DNA from 4 places in the Streptomyces sp. NPDC002324 genome. Region 3 is predicted to be linked to each of the others. Evidence: riboswitches for the same ligand, from Rfam matches in the RefSeq annotation. Region 3 holds a riboswitch; each other region holds the start of a gene.
The links. A riboswitch is a leader RNA that binds a small molecule or an ion and turns the genes downstream of it on or off. The one in region 3 is predicted to bind cobalamin.

Region 1 (4,771 bases), on a different contig from region 3:
AGAAGTCTGGGGAAGCGGCTGAAAACAGCCGCTCACCGCGCGTGTTCGCCGCGCCGAGAGTGAGGCTCACGCCCCCATGCCGACCGCTCCCGATTCCTCCGCCCGTCCGGACGCCCCAGTCGGTGGGCACGGACACTCGTGGCACCGCCTCCGTGCGTCGATGACCCGCAAGGAGTGGGCAAGCCTGGGCGGGATGGCGGCGTTCATCCTGGCCCTGCACGTCATCGGCTGGTTCACGCTGGTCGCCGTCGTCGCCCCGCACCACTACAGCCTGGGCACCAAGACGTTCGGTATCGGTATCGGTGTCACCGCCTACACGCTCGGCATGCGGCACGCCTTCGACGCCGACCACATCGCGGCCATCGACAACACCACCCGCAAGCTGATGAACGACGGGCAGCGCCCCCTGTCCGTCGGGTTCTGGTTCTCCCTCGGACACTCCACCATCGTCTTCGCCCTCGCCTTCCTGCTCTCTCTCGGCGTCAAGGCCCTGTCCGGACCGGTCGAGAGCGACGACTCCACCCTGCACGGCGTCACCGGGTGGATCGGGACGACGGTCTCCGGGGCCTTCCTCTACGTCATCGCGGTCATCAACCTGGTGATCATGGCCGGGATCTGGAAGGTCTTCCGGCAGATGCGCTCCGGCCACTTCGACGAGGCCGCGCTGGAGGAGCAGCTGAACAACCGGGGCTTCATGAACCGCCTCCTGGGCCGCGTGATGAAGTCGATCACCAGGCCCTGGCAGATGTACCCGCTCGGTGCCCTGTTCGGCCTCGGCTTCGACACGGCCACGGAGATCGCCCTGCTGGTGCTGGCCGGGTCGGGGGCTGCTTCCGGCCTGCCCTGGTACGCGATCCTGTGTCTGCCGATCCTGTTCGCGGCCGGCATGTCACTGCTGGACACGATCGACGGCACCTTCATGAACTTCGCCTACGGCTGGGCCTCTTCCAGGCCGGTCCGCAAGGTCTACTACAACCTCACCATCACCGGCCTGTCCGTCGCCGTCGCCCTCCTCATCGGCACGGTCGAACTGCTGGGCCTGCTCGCGCAGGAGGCGGGGCTGCACGGCCCGTTCTGGGACCGGGTCTCCGGCCTGGACCTCAACATCATCGGATATGTCGTCGTCGGGCTGTTCTTCGCGACCTGGGTGATCGCCCTGCTGGTGTGGAAGGTCGGCAGGATCGAGGAGAAGTGGACCTCAGGGCTGAGTCGCACACCCACCTCCGCGGAGTAGGAGCCTTCGGGGCTCGCGGCGGACGGCTTCCCACCGCTCCAGTCGGCGCAGCCCGCGCACCGGCCGTACACCAGCGGCGATCGGGTGGAGTCCGGCCGTAGCCCGGCATTCCGGCCGCTGGCCGCTCGTGTCATGCCCCGTCGGCAGTGAAAGCGACATGACAGCGAGACGTCCTCCGGGTCCGCCACGCAACTGTGGTCCTAGGACCTATGCCTGATCGGCAATCAGTCGTAAATGCTGTTAGCGTGCACCTGCACACAAGTGGCAATTACGTGTCGGAGGACGTTGGACATGGCGGTTTACACGCTCCCGGAGCTTCCCTACGACTACGCGGCACTCGAACCGGTCATCAACCCGCAGATCGTCGAGCTGCACCACGACAAGCACCACGCGGCGTACGTCAAGGGCGCGAACGACACCTTGGAGCAGCTGGCGGAGGCGCGGGACAAGGAGCAGTGGGGCTCGATCAACGGCCTGGAGAAGAACCTGGCCTTCCACCTCTCCGGGCACATCCTGCACTCCATCTACTGGCACAACATGACCGGCGACGGCGGTGGCGAGCCCCTGGCCGCGGACGGCGTGGGCGAGTTGGCCGACGCCATCACCGGGTCCTTCGGCTCGTTCGCGGGCTTCAAGGCCCAGCTGACCAAGGCGTCCGCGACCACCCAGGGCTCCGGCTGGGGCGTACTGGCGTACGAGCCGCTGAGCGGTCGCCTGATCGTGGAGCAGGTCTACGACCACCAGGGCAACGTCGGCCAGGGCTCCACCCCGATCCTCGTCTTCGACGCCTGGGAGCACGCCTTCTACCTGCAGTACAAGAACCAGAAGGTCGACTTCATCGACGCCATGTGGGCCGTCGTCAACTGGCAGGACGTGGCCAGGCGCTACGCCGCCGCCAAGGAGCGCGGCGACAGCCTGCTGCTCACCCCCTGAGCGCTGACGCCGTGACCGTGACGGCGTCCGCACCGACGTCCTGCTCGTGATCGTCTTCTCAACCTTCACCGGGCAGGCGGCAAGGCGAAGGGCCCTCGCAAGGACGTGACTTGCGAGGGCCTTTCTCCATCCGCTCAACGCGCCGTCCGGGGTCCGGCCCTGCTCTGCAGGCCCCGGGGCGGGCCGGCTTCGCGGACGTATCCGTGGGCGGCGAGTTCACGGCCGACCTGCGGATGCGAGCGGGCCCCCGACGCGCCGCAGCAACAGCAACCCTGTGCCGTGCGCTGCGGATCGCCTTACCGACGACGGCGTGCTGCACCGGAACGCGAGCACCTCCGTCCCGTGTCTCGTGTGCCGTGTGCCGTGTGCCGTGTGCCGTGTGCCGTGTGCCGTGTGCCGTGTGCCGTGTGCCGTGTCCCAAGTCCCGTGACCGATCGCACGACCCGACGACGCGGCGATCTTGATAGCCTCGGGGAGCCAGTCGAGCCACATCCGAGGCCAGGGAATCCGGTGCGAATCCGGAACTGACGCGCAGCGGTGAGGGGGACGGGTGGGGCACGCATGCCACTGGGAGACCGGGAAGGCGCCCCGTCCGGACGAACCCGAGTCCGAAGACCTGCTGGCACCTCCGCACCCGTGTGCGGAGGGACGTCCGTAGGCCAGGCTCCGCGAACGAGCCCCGACCACCGAGGTACGCCCGTGCTCCGCACCGCCCTCCGTCCCGCTGCCTTCCTCCTTGCTCCCGCGCTACTGCTCACCGCCTGCGGCGGTTCCACAGGCGGCACCGAGGACACCAAGCCGTCCGTCGGCGCGGACTACCCGCGCACCATCGACAACTGCGGCCGGAAGGTCACCCTGAAGTCGGCTCCGCAGAGGGCCGTCTCGCTCAATCAGGGCACCACGGAGATCCTGCTCTCCCTCGGCCTCGCCGACCGCGTGGCAGGCACCGCCACCTGGACCGACCCGGTCATGAAGGGCCTGGACAAGGCCAACGCGTCCGTGCCCCGGCTCGCCGACAACGCGCCCTCCTTCGAGAAGGTCCTGGACGCCGAACCCGACTTCGTCACCGCCTCGTTCGTCTCCACCCTCGGCAAGGGCGGCGTCGCCACCCGCGATCAGTTCGAGAAACTGGGCGTGCCCACGTACGTCTCGCCCTCCGACTGCTCGGCCGGCAAGGACAACGACAGCGGTGGCGACGGATCGCGCAGCAAGCCCCTCACCCTGGACGCCGTCTACGGCGAGATTCACGACCTGGCCCACGCGTTCGACGTCGACGCCCGCGGCGACAAGCTCGTCGCCGAGTCGAAGGAGCGGGTGCGCAAGGCGACCGAAGGGCTGGACGCCTCCGGCGTCTCGCTCATGTACTGGTTCGCCAACTCGCAGTCGCCCTACCTCGCCGGCTGCTGCGGTGCACCCGGCGCCATCACCCGGGCCGTCGGCGCGAAGAACGCCTTCGCCGACACCCATGACGAGTGGCCCCAGATCGGCTGGGAGACCGTTGCCGACCGTGACCCCGACGTCATCGTGATCGGCGACCTCACCCGCAGGCAGCAGACCGCCGAGACCGCCCAGGCCAAGATCCGCTTCCTGGAGACCAACCCCGCCACTCGTCACCTGACCGCCGTCAAGAAGAAGCGGTACGTCCTGCTCAGCGGGCAGGCGATGAACCCCTCCATCCGCACCGTCGAAGGGATCGAGAAGGTCGCCGCCGGCCTGCGCGACTTCGGGCTCGTCAAGTGAGCCCGCGCGCACTGCTGTTGACCGGCGGCGGCTGCGCCGCGCTGCTCGCGTCGGTCGCCGTCGCGGTGACGATCGGCCCCGCCGACATCTCGGCCGGTGACGTCTGGGCCTCCGTTGCCGCCCATCTCGGCCTCGGCGAAGGCACCTTGGCGCCGCTGCGGGACGGCATCGTGTGGAACCTGCGCATGCCCCGCACCCTGCTCGCCGCGGTGTGCGGGGCCGGACTCGCGGTCTGCGGGGCGGTCATGCAGTCCCTGCTGCGCAACCCTCTCGCCGACCCGTTCGTCCTCGGCGTCTCCTCCGGCTCCTCCACCGGAGCGGTCGCCGTCGTCGTCCTGGGCGTGGGCGGGGGAGTGGTGTCCCTGTCGGCGGGGGCGTTCCTCGGCGCGCTGCTCTCCTTCGCCCTGGTGTTGCTGCTCAGCCACACCCTCGGCGGCAGCACCGACCGCGTCGTCCTGTCCGGGGTCGCCGTCATGCAACTCTTCTCCGCCCTGACCTCGTTCATCGTCCTGACCTCCGCCGACGCCGAGACCACCCGTGGCGTGCTCTTCTGGCTGCTCGGTTCGCTCACCGGCGCCGACTGGGGCCAGGTGGTGCTCTGCGCGGTCGTCCTGGCCGTGGTCCTGCTGGTCTGCCTCGCGTACGCCCGCACCCTGGACGCGTTCGCGTTCGGTGAGGAGGCCGCGGCATCGCTGGGCGTCCACGTGGCCCGTACCCGGCTGATCCTGCTCTGCGCCACCGCGCTGCTCACCGCCGCACTGGTCAGCTGCGCCGGAGCGATCGGGTTCGTCGGCCTGGTCCTGCCCCATGCCACCCGCGCTCTCACCGGGGCCGGCCATGCCCGTCTGCTGCCGGTCACGGCGC
Region 2 (4,771 bases), on a different contig from region 3:
GATGCTGGGCCTGCTCGCCCTGCTGGGCTTCATGGCGATCGCGGCCGGCATCCAGGTGCAGAACGGCCAGCTGGCGATCCCGCAACTGTTCGAGACGATGTTCCCCGACTGGTTCGCGGGCGTGGCCTTCGCGGCCATCGGCATCGGCGCGCTGGTCCCCGCGGCGATCATGTCCATCGCGGCGGCGAACCTCTTCACCCGCAACATCTACAAGGACTTCATCAAGCCGGACGCCACACCCGCGCAGGAGACCAAGGTCTCCAAGCTGGTGTCCCTGCTGGTGAAGGTGGGCGCCCTGGCCTTCGTCCTCACCATGGACAAGACGGTCGCCATCAACTTCCAGCTCCTCGGCGGCATCTGGATCCTCCAGACCTTCCCGGCGCTCGTCGGCGGCCTGTTCACCCGGTGGTGCCACCGCTGGGCCCTGCTCGCGGGCTGGGCGGTCGGCATGCTGTACGGGACGATCGCCGCGTACGGCGTGGCCTCCCCCACGCAGAAGCACTTCGGCGGCTCGTCCGCGGAGATCCCCGGCATCGGCGAGATCGGCTACATCGGCCTGACCGCCTTCGTCCTCAACGTCGTGGTCACGGTGGTCCTCACCTTCGCCCTGCGCGCGTTCAACGCACCCGACGGCATCGACGAGACCAGCCCGGAGGACTACACGGCGGACGCGGGCGACCGAGGCGTCCAGGTGGAACTGCCTCCGGCTACGGCGGGGACGAGCCACTAGGTCGGGGCGGGGGCGGGGCGGGGAGGTCTGCCTTTTCGCCCCACCCCCGCATCGCCGTGGATTCGCGGAGCCTTCCTCGCCCTCCCCCACCCGTCCCGTCCGAGGGGCCCCGCTCCCGGGCCCGCAGGGCCTGGTCCTTCAGGGGCGCGGGGAACTGCGCGAGAACCCCCACCGACCCGCACCCGTGGAACTCACCCCTCGGGGTCGAAGGGGCAGCGCCCCTGATGAAGGGACGGGCAGGGGCGGCGGGGGCGCACACCACCCGGCTACGCTGACGACGTGACCGTTCGCGCACCGATCGTCCTGGACAGCGACCCCGGTATCGACGACGCCGTAGCCCTGCAGTACCTCCTCGGCACAGGCCTGTGGGACCTCAAGGCCTACACCTCGGTAGGCGGCAACCTCCCCGCCGAAGCGACCTACGCCAACGCCCGAGCCCTCTCCCGAGCCCTCCGCATCGACGGCGACATCCCCGTGCACCGAGGCACGGGCCGCCCCCTCTCCCCCCTCCCCTACCGAGAGGCATCCGCCTTCCACGGCCCGGCGGGCCTCGGCAACGAGACACTGCCCGACTCCACGGCCCCGCACCCGACGGAGTCGTCCGCACAGGCCCTGCTCCGCCTCTCCCGCCAGTACGAGGGCGAGCTGACGGTGTGCGCCACCGGCCCCCTCACGAACATCGCCGTCGCACTGCTCGAAGACCCTCACTTCGCCCACCGCGTCGCCAGATTCGTGTTCATGGGGGGCGCCGCCCAGGTGCCGGGAAACATCACCCCGGTCGCCGAGTTCAACATCTGGGCCGACCCCGACGCGGCCGAGATCGTGCTCTCCTCCGGCATCCCGTTCACCATGGTCGACCTGGACGCCTCGCACCGCTGGCTGTTCCGCCCCGCCGACCTCGCCGCGCTGGAGGCGGCGGGCCCGGGCACGGCCCTCGCCGCCCGGCTGATGCGCACGTACATGGACGCCTACACCCGCCACGGCGGAGACGGCACCTGTCCGTTGCACGATCCGCTGGCCGTGGGGGTGTGCGGGGACGAGGCGTTCGTGGCGGCCGCCGAGGGCGCCGTCGTCGTCGAATGCGCGAGCGAACTCACCCGGGGCCAGACCGTGTTCGTGCCGGCCACCGCCCGGCGCGTCTACTACTCCGAGTCCCCCGCCCTGACCGCCCGCCTCCGCGCCACCGGCCGCGTGGCCCTGGGGCCGGGCACCCGCGACTTCAGCAGGGACTTCGTGGCGACGCTACCGCGGTGGCCGGCGGTGGCCTGACCGGCCCGATCACCGGTGGACCGGCCGGTTCGGAGCAACCTTCGGCCGACCGGACCGGATCATCCGACTAACGCCTGCTCCTGTGGACAACCGCGGACCCGCTAGGCCGCCCCTCGTGCACACTGCGACGCATGGACATCACGATCAGGGACGCGGCCCCGGATGAGTACGCCGCCCTGGGCGAGGTCACCGCACAGGCCTACCTCGGCGACGGACTGCTGGACTTCGGGGAGAGCGACCAGTACCTCGGTGAGCTGCGGGACGTGGCGAAGCGGGCCGCCGAGGCCGAGGTGCTGATGGCCGTGGCGGACGGCCGGGTGCTCGGCGGTGTGACCTTCGTCCCGGCGGGCGGCCCCATGGCCGACATCGCCGGTGCGGGAGAGGCCGAGATACGCATGCTCGCGGTCTCCCCGGAAGCACGCGGGCGGGGTGTCGGTGAGGCGCTCGTGCGGGCCTGTGTGGAGCGCGCCCGGGCAGTGGAGGGCTGTGTACGCGTCGTGCTGTCGACCCAGAGGAGCATGCACGCGGCCCATCGCATCTACGAACGTCTGGGGTTCGCCCGCACACCGGAGCGCGACTGGAACCCCCTCCCCGACGTCCTGGACATCTCGCTGATCACCTATGAGTTGACGCTCTGACACCCTGCGCAGCCGAATGCGACACAACATGTGGGGGTGACACCGCGCACCGGCACTAGATGTATGCTCATGCTCGCTGTCGCCACAGGGGAATCCGGTGCGAATCCGGAACTGTCCCGCAACGGTGTACTCGCGTGCGTTCACGCTCTTTTGCGCACGCCTGTTCAGTCCGAACACCTGTCGACAGCGCGCCCGGCCGTCCGGTCCGGGTGCCTGACGTCCGGGCCTCGTGGAATGGGCCGGTGGACGCGACGCCCCCGTGCGCTCGTGAGCTGCCGCCTGCCCTCCGCCAGGCCGCTTGCCGAGCGAGGGAGAGCCCCACGTGACCATCGCGCCAGCCGACCCGGTTTCAGCCAACCCGGTTTCAGCCGACCTGGCTTCAGCCGACCCGGCGACGGAGACCGACAGTCCGGGTTCCGCGTTGCTGCGGACCCTGACCGAGCTGACCGTCGACCTCCCCGACGCCGACCCCGGCCGGGTCGCCGCCGCCGCGCTGCGCGGCCGGTCCTCACGCGGCGCCTCCGCCGAGATGGTCGTGGAGCTGCGCGAGCTGGCCACGGAGGCGGCCGCCGGTCTGATCTCCGAGGACCCCGCCTACTCGAAGCTCGCCGCGCGGCTGCTGGCCATCGGCATCCGCGACGAGGCCGCCTCGCAGGGCGTCACCACCTTCGCCGAGTCCATCGCCGTGGGCCACCGGGAGGGCCTCGTCGCCGACCGCACCGCGGAGTTCGCGCGCGTACACGCCGAGCGCCTCGACGCCCTGGTCGACCCGGCCGGCGACGACCGCTTCGGCTACTTCGGCCTGCGCACCCTGCACAGCCGCTATCTGCTCCGGCACCCCCTCACCCGCAAGGTCGTCGAGACGCCCCAGCACTTCATGCTGCGGGTGGCGAGCGGGCTGGCCGAGGACGACACCACGCGGGCCGTGGACGAGGTCGCCGCGCTCTACGGCCTCATGAGCCGCCTCGACTACCTCCCCTCCTCCCCCACACTGTTCAACTCCGGCACCCGCCACCCCCAGATGTCCTCCTGCTATCTCCTCGACTCCCCGCTGGACGAGCTGGACTCCATCTACGACCGCTACCACCAGGTGGCCCGCCTCTCGAAGCACGCCGGCGGCATCGGTCTGTCCTACTCCCGCATCCGCTCGCGCGGTTCGCTGATCCGGGGCACCAACGGGCACTCCAACGGCATCGTGCCGTTCCTGAAGACGCTGGACGCCTCGGTCGCCGCCGTGAACCAGGGCGGCCGGCGCAAGGGCGCGGCCGCGGTCTACCTGGAGACCTGGCACTCCGACATCGAGGAGTTCCTGGAGCTGCGCGACAACACCGGTGAGGACGCCCGCCGTACGCACAACCTGAACCTGGCGCACTGGATCCCGGACGAGTTCATGCGCCGGGTGAACGCCGACGAGCAGTGGTCGCTGTTCTCCCCGGCCGACGTGCCCGAGCTGGTCGACCTGTGGGGCGAGGAGTTCGAGGCGGCCTACCGCAAGGCGGAGGCGAACGGCCTGGCGAGGAAGACGATCGCCGCCCGTGAGCTGTACGGCCGCATGATGCGTACCCTCGCGCAGACCGGCAACGGCTGGATGACCTTCAAGGACGCGGCCAACCGCACGGCCAACCAGACGGCCGAGCCGGGCCACGTCGTCCACTCCTCCAACCTCTGCACGGAGATCCTGGAGGTCACGGACGACGGGGAGACGGCGGTCTGCAACCTGGGCTCGGTGAACCTGGGCGCGTTCGTCGACCGGGCGGCCGGCGACATGGACTGGCAGCGGCTGGACGAGACCGTCCGCACCGCCGTCACCTTCCTCGACCGCGTCGTCGACATCAACTTCTACCCGACCGAGCAGGCGGGCCGCTCCAACGCCCGGTGGCGCCCGGTCGGCCTCGGCGCGATGGGGCTCCAGGACGTCTTCTTCCAGCTGCGCCTGCCCTTCGACTCCCCCGAGGCGAAGGCGCTGTCCACCCGGATCGCCGAACGGATCATGCTCGCCGCGTACGAGGCCTCCGCCGACCTCGCCGAGCGCAACGGCCCGCTGCCGGCCTGGGAGAAGACCCGCACGGCCCGTGGTGTGCTGCACCCCGACCACTACGACGTCGAGCCGGCCTGGCCGGAGCGCTGGGCGGCC
Region 3 (4,771 bases):
CAGGTCGTCCAGGGTGGCGAGGAGCCGTTCCTGTCCGTCGGGGTCGAGCCCGGCGGTCGGCTCGTCGAGGATCAGGACCCGGGGTCGCATCGCGACCGCGCCGGCGATGGCGGTCCGCTTGCGCTGGCCGTAGGAGAGCAGATGGGTGGGCCGGTCGGCGAGCGCGGCGATGCCGAGCGCGCCGAGCGCCTCGTCGACGCGGGCCCGCACCTGCGCGTCGGGCAGGCCGAGATTGAGCGGACCGAACGACACGTCCTGGGCGACGGAGGCCGCGAACAACTGGTCGTCCGGGTCCTGGACGACCAGCTGGACCGTGGTGCGCAGCCGGGTCAGACCCTTCCGGTCGTACGTCACCGGCCGTCCCTCGACCGCCAGTTCGCCCGTACGGGGCCGCAGTCCGCCGCTGAGCAGCCGCATCAGCGTCGTCTTGCCGCTGCCGTTGCGGCCCAGCAGGGCCAGGGCGCGCCCCTCGTGGACCTCGAAGTCGAGGTCGCTGAGCACGACCGGGCCGTCCTCGTAGGCGAAGGAGGCGCCCCGCAGGGTGACCAGCACGGGGTCGCTCATGTCAGCGGCCTTTCCAGGACGAAGGTGAGGGCGGTCACGGCGGCGAGGAGTGCGACGCCGGCCCCGACGAAGCGGACGGAGACCCGGGCCTCGGGCACCAGCACGCGCAGGGTGCCGTCGTACCCCCGCCCGGCGAGCCCGGTCTGCAGCCGTGCCGCCCGGTCGAAGGCCCGGACGAACGCGGTGGCGCCGAGACCGGCGAGCGAACGCCAGGTCGCGGCCCGCGTGGTGTGCCCCAGCCGGGCGGCCTGCGCCTCCCGGATCCGACGCACGGAGTCCAGCAGGAGGAAGCTCATGCGGTACGTGACCAGGGCGACGTCCACCACCGGCGCGGGTACCCCGGCCTTCACCAGGCGCGGCAACAGGTCCGACATGGGTGTGGTGAAGGCGAACAGCAGCACACCGAGGGAGGCGGCGGAGGTGCGCAGCAGCAGTTCCCCGGCGCGGACCGGGCCGCCGCCGGCCAGGGCGACGAACCCGCCGGGTCCGCCGACCTGGACGAGCAGCGGCAGGGCGCCGGTCACGCAGAAGCCCAGCGGCACCCGGTAGGCGCGCCACAGCCGGCGGCCGGGCACACCCGCCGGGCCCAGCAGCACGACGAGCGCGGTCAGCAGGACCAGGGCGGCGCCGGGCCAGGGGGGCAGTGAGATCGCGAGCAGGGTGAGGCCTAGCCCGAGCACGGCCTTGTCCACGGGATGGCGGCGGCGCCAGCGACTGCTGTGCGCCGCCGCGTCGATCGGCAGCACGAGGGTCAGACCCGCCCGGCGGGGGAGTCCCCGGCGGGGCCGCCGGACGAGCGTTCCTCGCCGGTCGCGGTCGTCGCGGCCGTGGAAGCCGATGCGGGCGGGGCGGCCGACGTGGCCGTCGAAGCCGATGCGGCTGTGGAGGCCGACGTGCCCGTGGAAGCCGATGCGGGCGGTGACGCCGCTGCACCCGTCGCCGCCGGCGTGCCCGCGGAAGCCGTGGAGGCCGCCGTGGCCGTCGCGCTCACCGGTGTCGTCGGGACCGTGCCGGTGCCTGCGGCCCCGTCCAGCTGCGCCCGGGCCCGCGCCTCGCCCTGGCGCCTGCCCCGGTGGATGCCGAAGTAGTAGGCGAGGACTCCGGCGCCGAGCGCGGCCTGAAGGGCGAAGAGGGCCGACTCGATCTCACCGGACGGCGGTTCGTAGAGAGGGGAGAACCACGGCTCGTAGTCCGGCTCGATCTCCGTGATCGCGGTCTCCGCCTCGGCGTCCGCGCCCGTGAAGGGCTCCTTCTTGTGGTCACCGAGGCCGAGGGCCAGCGGCAGGACGGCGAGCGCGGCCACGAGGAGCAGCAGCATGGTGTTGATCTTTGCGTTGCGGTTCATCGGGCCACCGCCTCCGTCCCGGCCTTGGTGGCGGCGCTGTCGCGCCGGCCGGCCAGAAGCACGCCGAGGCGGGTCAGTTCGCCCTTGCTCGACTGCACCAGCAGCCGCATCACCAGCACGGTGAGGAGGCCCTCGCTGACCGCGAGCGGGATCTGGGTGACGGCGAAGATGGAGCCGAACTTGCCGAGCGCGCCCAGGAAGCCGCTGCTGGTGTCGGGGAACGCGAGCGCCAGCTGCACGCTGGTGACGCAGTAGGTGACCAGGTCGGCGACGAACGCGCCGAAGAACACGGTGACCATCAGCGGCACGTCGAACCGTCGCAGCAGCCGGTAGACGCCGTAGCCCGCCCAGGGGCCGGCGATCGCCATCGAGAAGACGTTGGCGCCGAGCGTGGTCAGGCCGCCGTGCGCGAGCAGCAGCGCCTGGAAGAGCAGGGTGATGGTGCCCAGGACCGCCATGATCGGGGGCCGGAACAGGATGGCGCCCAGGCCGGTGCCGGTGGGGTGGGAGCAACTGCCGGTGACCGACGGCAGCTTCAGCGCCGACAGGACGAAGGTGAAGGCCCCGGAGGCGCCGAGCAGCAGCGTGCTCTCGGGGTGCTCCTTCACCTCACGGGTGAGTGCCCGGACTCCGTGGACGACGAATGGCGCGGACGCGACGCCCCAGGCGATCGCGTGCGCCGGAGGAAGGAAACCCTCGGCTATGTGCATGGCTCAGCAGACCCTCTCCAGCACCTCGTGGATGGTTGACGCGCCTTGGCCGGTCTCCTGGCTCACGGGTCCCACCGCCCGTGCTCCGCCTTCCCGGGTCATATCAACCCAGTGGCTGTCCGTGAGGACTGGAGCCGGACTTCCCGATCACAGTGGCGAGGGCCGCACCGGCATCACACCGGATTTCCCGTTCACCAAGGCGTGGTGACAGTAGTGCCCACATAAGGGCGCTGACAAGCGGCGACGAGGGGCGCGCGGGCGCCGTGGAACAGCTCACACCCCGGCGCGCGCCCCACCCTCCCCATGCCGCACACGAGTGACCTCGCGCCGACCTCGGATGGCGGGAACCGTTCGTACAGGTGACCGCCCTTGGCCACGGGTCCCGGCCTGCGCTTGAATGCGTCCTTCATGCCGTCGGCCCAGGGAGTCCGCAGTGCACCGCCCGTCCTTCGTACGCAGTTCGCGCCGTCTCGGCGTCCTCACCGCGGCCGCGTTCGCGGTCGCCGTCGCCACCGCGGGGCCGGCCGCGGCCCACGCGGAGGTCGAGGCGGAGGGCGCCCGCGCCCTCGACCAGAACGTCGACCTGACCTTCTCCGCGGAGTCGGAGTCCGCCGCCGCCGGCATCACCAAGCTGGAGGTGATCCTCCCGAAGGGCATCGCCCCCGCCGACCTCACCTACAAAAAGGGCCCGGACGGCTGGAAGTTCACCCCGACCGCCCGGGGCTACACCGTCTCCGGCGCCAAGCTCGTCGTGGGGGAGGACGTCGAGTACGTCGTCACCGTACGGCAGTTGCCCGACGCGAAGTCACTGGCCTTCAAGACCCTGCAGTCCTACAGCGACGGCAAGGTCGACCGCTGGATCGAACTGGAGGAGGAGGCCGAAGGAGACGGCCACGGCCACGGTCACCCGGCCCCCCGTCTGGTACTGAAGGCCGCCGCCCCGGGCGCCGAGGCCGTCAGCCCCACCCCGTCCGAGGAGCCCACGACGGCCGCCCCCTCACCCGAACCCAGTGCGAAGACCTCCGCCCCGTCGGCGCAGGCGGCGGACAGCACCGACGACGACGGCGGCTCCCCGGCCGTACCCCTCGCCATCGGCGCGGCCGTCGTCCTCGCCCTCGGCGGCGGCGTGTGGTGGCTCAGGTCCCGCAAGGGCGGCACCGCCTGACGTTCCGGCCCGGGACGGCGGCCGCTGCTGTTCGAGCGAGGGGACGCGACGGCCCGGTGACCCGCCCCCGGCGACCGGCGTCACCGGCCCTCGGCCCGGCCTGCGAATCGGTCTCGATCCGTGGGCACCACCTGGGACGTCGCCGGCGATCACGCCATCATGAGCCCATGAATCGGCGACCGCTGCGCCTCCACACCCCCGGGTGGTACACGGCCGACGACTCGGCCTTCGACGTCGCGCTCGTCTACCCGATGCGCGGCCCCGCCGGGATCTTCGGCCCCACCTGCGGGGCGTGTGCGCGGCTGGCCGCCGAGGAGGTCAACAGGGCCGGGGGAGTGCTGGGCAGGGAGCTGCGGCTGGTCGAGGTCGACGGCGGGGCCGAGCCGCGGCGGGTCGCCGAGGACGTCGAGGCCCTGGTCGCCTCGGGCGCGGTGCAGGGCGTCACCGGCTGGCACATCTCCTCCGTCCGGCAGGCCGTGGCCCCACGGATCGCGCACCGGGTGCCCTACGTCTACACGGCCCTGTACGAGGGCGGGGAGCGCACCGAGGGCGTCTTCATGACGAGCGAGACGCCGTCCTGGCAGCTGCTGCCCGCGATGCGGCTGCTCGCCGAGTCCCGCGGGGTGCGCCGCTGGTTCGTCGTCGGCAACGACTACGTGTGGCCCCGCGGCACCGCGCGGGCGGCCCGGGGGTACGCCCGCGCGTGCCGGGGCCGGGTCGGCGGTGAGGCGTATCTGCCGCTGGGCACCGAGGACTTCGGGCCCGTCCTGCGCCGCATCGAGCGGGCCGACGCCGACGGGGTCCTGATGCTCCTGGTCGGCAGCGACGCGGTCCGTTTCAACCGGGCCTTCGCCGCCGCCGGGCTGGACCGGCGGTGCCTGCGGCTGAGCACGCTGATGGACGAGAACATGCTGCTGGGCAGCGGCCCCGAGGCCACCCTCGACCTGTACAGCGCCGCCGGCTACTTCGCCTCGCTCGCCGATCAGA
Region 4 (4,771 bases), on a different contig from region 3:
GCGACCCGCAGGACGTCCTCCCCGACGGGCGGTGCCACGTTCGACTCGCGGACCGTCCCGCGCAGCGAGACGCGCAGCCCGTCCTCCTCGTCGATCCCGAGCCCGTGCCGGAACGGCAGCACTCCGTACGTCCGCCGGCCGGTGAGCCCGTGCAGCATGTCGAGCCCCGGCTCCAGCAGGGAGACGTCGCCCCGGAACTTGTTGACGAGAAACCCGGCGACGAGTGCCTGGTCCTCGGGCGAGAGCAGCGCCACGGTCCCGAAGAAGGACGCGAAGACCCCACCGCGGTCGATGTCGCCGACGACGAGCACGGGGAGCCCGGCGTTCCGGGCGATCCCCATGTTGACGATGTCGGTCCGCCGGAGATTGATCTCGGCGGGGGAACCGGCCCCCTCACAGATCACCGCGTCATACGTGCCCCGCAACTCGGCGAGACAGTCCAGCACGGTCCCGAGCAGCCGCTGTTGCCGCCCGCCGTGGTACCCGCGCGCACTCATCTCCCCCACGGGCTTGCCGAGCAGCACCACCTGACTGCTGCTTTCACCACCGGGCTTCAGCAGGACGGGGTTCATGAGCGCGGTCGGCTCCACCCGGCAGGCCTGGGCCTGCATGGCCTGGGCCCGTCCGATCTCGGCGCCCTCCTTCGTCACGAAGGAGTTGAGCGACATGTTCTGCGCCTTGAAGGGCGCGACCTTCACCCCCTGCCGCACGAGCCACCGGCAGATCCCGGCGGTCACCACGCTCTTCCCGGCATCGGAGGTGGTTCCGGCGACCAGCAACCCGCCACTCATCCCTGACTCCTCGACCGCCGTGCCGGCCGCCCCGCGACCCGCCCCCGCACCATCGCCGCACCCGCGCTGACACCGAGGGCGAGCCAACTCACCCTGCGGGACAGCCGGACGGCCCGTTCGATGTCCCCGACGCCGACGGCCCGTCCCTCCCCATTGAGCACGGGCCGGTGCTCGACCCGCCCCCCGTACGACAACGTGCCCCCCAACCGCACTCCGAGCGCCCCCGCGAACGACGCCTCCACGGGCCCCGCGTTGGGACTCGGATGCCTGCCCGCGTCCGCCCGCCAGGCCCGCACCGCCCCCCGGGGATCCCCGCCGGCGGCGGTGGCCAGCAGGGCGGTCAGCCGGGCCCCCGGCCACCCCGCCACGTCGTCCAGCCGCGCGGAGGCCCACCCGTAGCGCCGGTACCGCCGCGACCGATGCCCGACCATGGCGTCCAAGGTGTTGACGGCCCGGAACCCCACGAGTCCGGGCACTCCGCCGACGGCCCCCCACACGAGCGCCCCCACCACCGCGTCGGACGTGTTCTCGGCGACGGACTCCACGACCGCCCGCGCGATCCCGTCCGGGTCGAGCGCCTGCGGATCCCGTCCGCACAGATGGGGCAACCGGCCCCGCGCGCCCTCGACATCGCCCGCGTCGAGGAACCGCGCGATCGTTCGCGCCTCCCGTCCGAGCGAGGTCCCCCCGACGACGGCCCAGGTGGCGGCGGCGGTCAGTCCGACGGACGCGATCCGTGACGGCCGTACGGCGGCCGAGGCGGCGGCCCCCAGAGCGACGGCGCCGCCGGCGCACACCGCGGTGTGCAGCGCGCCCCATCCCCGGTGGTCCCGCCACAGCACCCGCTCCGCCGCACCGGCGGCCCGCCCGAACGCGGCGACCGGATGCCCCCGGCGCGGATCGCCGAACAGCAGATCGCCGAGGAGCCCGACGGCGGCACCGTACGCGAAGACGCGATCGGCACGCACCGGTTCAGCCGATCACGGGGTCGGGCAGGGTCCGGACGCTGGGCCCCGAAGGGAAGCCGCACAGGGCGCACATGGCGATAGGTCCTCACTCAGGGTGTCCACGCCCTGGTTCGACGAGACCGACGGCGAGAGTTCCTGGCTCCCGGGGAGACGCTTCGAGATGCTTCCCCGGTGACAGTGGCGGGACCGCGCCGGACTCGCACCGGCTTCCTCTTCAACCGTCGTACATGGCCCCGGCAGTCCACCACGCCCCCGGAAGACCCGTCAACTTGCTGTTGACCTGCGGCGCAACGGTGTGCTCAGCCCCACATCGCCGAAATCCCGTCAGACGCCCGAATCGGCTCTTTCCGCGCTCCCGCCGGACGGCCCGGCCGGGCACACCCCGAGGAACGGCGGTACGACGTCCGAGCCGCATCCGGAACTCTGTGTACATCTTCCGCCACACGGCGTGGTGTGCTTTTCTGGCTGGACTTGTTGGACCCGGAACGGGCGCCTCGCGACGGGTCGCCCGGGGGACGGGAGGTGCGCACGTGGAAGATCGGCCGAGCGGGACGGTCTCGTCGGGCACGAGGTACGGGAGCGCGCGCGGAACGTGGGTGGCGGAGGCCGCGCCCTGGGCACTCTTCTGTTCGGTCATGGGGGTGCTGGCCGTCGGCGCGGGCGCGCTGGCGGCGCTCCTCGTCCCGGCGGGTGAGGTGCGCGGTCCGGTCTGGACGCTGGTGACGGTTCTCGTCGCCGCCGGCGCGGGCCTGTGGTCGGGTCTCACCCCGGGCACGGGGCGGCTCCGGGGCCTGAACCGTGCTCCGGTCGTGCCCCCGCCCCGCGGGCCGGAGCGTCGCTGACGCCGGCCCGGGACGCGGGCGACCCCCGAGGGCGCGGTACGCCGTCGGGGGTCGCCGGTCGAGCTGTCGAGAGACCGGGGAGGTCCGGTCTCAGGTCATGATCATGTCCGGTCTCAGGTCATGATCAGGGAGATTCCGTACGCCACTGCCCCCGCGCACAGCGCGAAGCACACGTACGCTCCCGTGGTCGCCGCCGCCACCGAGTCGCCCCGGGTCGACGCCTCCTCCCGCTTGGAGAGGCCGACGATGCCGAGGGTGAACAGGCCGACGAGGGCCACGGTGACCACGAGGCTGACTCCGAAGACGGAGCCGAGAGCTGCCCAGTCGATGTGCATGGTGGTGATCTTCCTCAGGGAGTCGTGGGGCTCAGACGGCGTGCGTCGGCGCGGACGTGCTCGCCGGTGCCGTGGTCTCGGCGGCGGGGGCCGGGATGGTCGCCGTGAGGTCCTCGGCCACGGTGCCGACCGGCGGCGGGGTCACGGCGGCGATCGCCGTCGTCACCACCCCGGGCGGCTCCTCGGTGTCGTTCACGTTGGTGTGGTCGACCACCTCGCGGCGGGAGACCAGCCAGATCGCGGCGCTGGAGGCGACGAGGAAGACCGCGACGACGGCCGTGCCCCAGGTGCCGAAGGACGTCACCCACTCGGCCAGCGCGGCGACCAGCGCGGCGGCCGGCAGGGTCAGGCCCCAGGCGACGAACATCCGGGTCGCGGTGGACCAGCGGACCACCCCGCCCTTGCGGCCGAGGCCCGCGCCCATCACCGCACCGGAGACCGAGTGCGTGGTGGAGAGCGAGAAGCCGAGGTGCGAGGAGGCCAGGATGACCGTGGCCGCGCTGGTCTGGGCGGCGAAGCCCTGCTGCGGCTGGAGGTCGGTCAGGCCCTTGCCCATCGTGCGGATGATGCGCCAGCCGCCCAGGTAGGTGCCGAGCGCGATGGCCGTACCGGCGGAGACGATGACCCACACCGGCGGGTCCGAGTCGGGCGCCAGGGTGCCGCCGGCCACCAGGGCCAGCGTGATGATGCCCATCGTCTTCTGGGCGTCGTTCGTGCCGTGGGCCAGCGAGACCAGGCCGGCGGAGGCGATCTGGCCGGCGCGGTAACCCTTGCCGGAGGCCTTCTCGTTGGTGTGCGCGCCGAGCTTGTACGTCAGCCGGGTGGCGAGCATCGCCGCGAGACCGGCGACCAGCGGGGCGGCGACGGCCGGGATCAGCACCTTGGTGACGAGCACGTCCCCGTGCACCGCGCCCACGCCGACCGAGGCGATGGTGGCGCCGATGAGGCCGCCCATCAGGGCGTGCGAGGAGCTGGAGGGGAGTCCGACCAGCCAGGTCAACAGGTTCCAGAGGATGGCGCCGACGAGCGCCGCGAAGATGACCTCTGGCTGTATGCCGGACTCGTCGACGAGCCCCTTGGAGATGGTGTTGGCGACCTCGATGGAAAGGAACGCGCCGACAAGGTTGAGCACGGCGGACATGGCCACCGCGACCTTGGGCTTCATGGCGCCTGTCGAGATGGTGGTGGCCATCGCGTTGGCGGTGTCGTGGAAACCGTTCGTAAAATCGAACGCAAGCGCGGTGACGACCACGATCGCGAGGATCAGCGAGAAGTTTTCCATTTACCTGAGCTTCTTTCGGACGTCAGTGGCATGAGGACCGTAGGCAACCTGGATGAACGGAAGGTGAACTGGGGCGGGCGTGTGGGTGTAGTGAATGAGGTGCCGCCCTTCCGCTTGTGCGCGTGCGGCGGGGCCCGGCCCGACGGGACGGCGGCCCGACGTTCGAACGCAGGCGGAATACCGTGGTCCGGCCGCCTCTCGTCCCGCCTCCCGCGCCCCGCCTCCGGCCGCCCGTCCGTCCTTTGTGTGAGGTGCCTGGCAGGATCACGGCATGGCTGAGCAGCGGCGCGACGTCCGGGACGAGCGAGGCGTGGACGAGGTGGGCGGGCATCCGCGGGATGTGCGGGACGGAGGGCGGCGCGGTGTGCCGGACGAGGTGGCGCGCGCGTGGGGCGGACTCGTCGCCACCGCCCGGCGGACCGTGGCCGACGGTCTGGTCGTCGGCACCTCCGGCAACGTGTCCGTGCGCGTGGGGGACACCGTCCTGGTCACACCGACGGGAGTGCCGTACGACCGCCTGACCCCGGACGACGTCACGGGCGTCGACCTCTCC

Region 1: linked by a shared signal. The riboswitch ahead of ACWCRJ_RS26805 (ABC transporter substrate-binding protein) and the one ahead of ACWCRJ_RS29520 (energy-coupling factor ABC transporter permease) in region 3 are both predicted to bind cobalamin.
Region 2: linked by a shared signal. The riboswitch ahead of ACWCRJ_RS17845 (ribonucleoside-diphosphate reductase subunit alpha) and the one ahead of ACWCRJ_RS29520 (energy-coupling factor ABC transporter permease) in region 3 are both predicted to bind cobalamin.
Region 4: linked by a shared signal. The riboswitch ahead of ACWCRJ_RS27900 (cobalamin biosynthesis protein) and the one ahead of ACWCRJ_RS29520 (energy-coupling factor ABC transporter permease) in region 3 are both predicted to bind cobalamin.

What each region holds. Positions count from the first base shown of each region.
Region 1 is NZ_JBSFCF010000022.1:149,786-154,556, reverse strand. Features, by position in the region: gene ACWCRJ_RS26815 (HoxN/HupN/NixA family nickel/cobalt transporter) at 77-1,234, shown strand; gene ACWCRJ_RS26810 (superoxide dismutase) at 1,526-2,167, shown strand; cobalamin riboswitch at 2,629-2,805, shown strand; gene ACWCRJ_RS26805 (ABC transporter substrate-binding protein) at 2,867-3,907, shown strand; gene ACWCRJ_RS26800 (FecCD family ABC transporter permease) at 3,904-4,771, shown strand, end outside.
Region 2 is NZ_JBSFCF010000011.1:239,316-244,086, forward strand. Features, by position in the region: gene mctP (monocarboxylate uptake permease MctP) at 1-730, shown strand, start outside; gene ACWCRJ_RS17835 (nucleoside hydrolase) at 1,010-1,999, shown strand; gene ACWCRJ_RS17840 (GNAT family N-acetyltransferase) at 2,131-2,637, shown strand; cobalamin riboswitch at 2,701-2,836, shown strand; gene ACWCRJ_RS17845 (ribonucleoside-diphosphate reductase subunit alpha) at 2,960-4,771, shown strand, end outside.
Region 3 is NZ_JBSFCF010000027.1:30,235-35,005, forward strand. Features, by position in the region: gene ACWCRJ_RS29505 (energy-coupling factor ABC transporter ATP-binding protein) at 1-564, opposite strand, end outside; gene cbiQ (cobalt ECF transporter T component CbiQ) at 561-1,310, opposite strand; gene ACWCRJ_RS29515 (energy-coupling factor ABC transporter substrate-binding protein) at 1,316-1,909, opposite strand; gene ACWCRJ_RS29520 (energy-coupling factor ABC transporter permease) at 1,906-2,619, opposite strand; cobalamin riboswitch at 2,650-2,833, opposite strand; gene ACWCRJ_RS29525 (DUF1775 domain-containing protein) at 3,053-3,784, shown strand; gene ACWCRJ_RS29530 (substrate-binding domain-containing protein) at 3,952-4,771, shown strand, end outside.
Region 4 is NZ_JBSFCF010000024.1:61,746-66,516, reverse strand. Features, by position in the region: gene ACWCRJ_RS27905 (cobyric acid synthase) at 1-791, opposite strand, end outside; gene ACWCRJ_RS27900 (cobalamin biosynthesis protein) at 788-1,759, opposite strand; cobalamin riboswitch at 1,867-2,020, opposite strand; gene ACWCRJ_RS27895 (hypothetical protein) at 2,356-2,601, shown strand; gene ACWCRJ_RS27890 (hypothetical protein) at 2,715-2,936, opposite strand; gene ACWCRJ_RS27885 (anion permease) at 2,968-4,218, opposite strand; gene ACWCRJ_RS27880 (class II aldolase/adducin family protein) at 4,490-4,771, shown strand, end outside.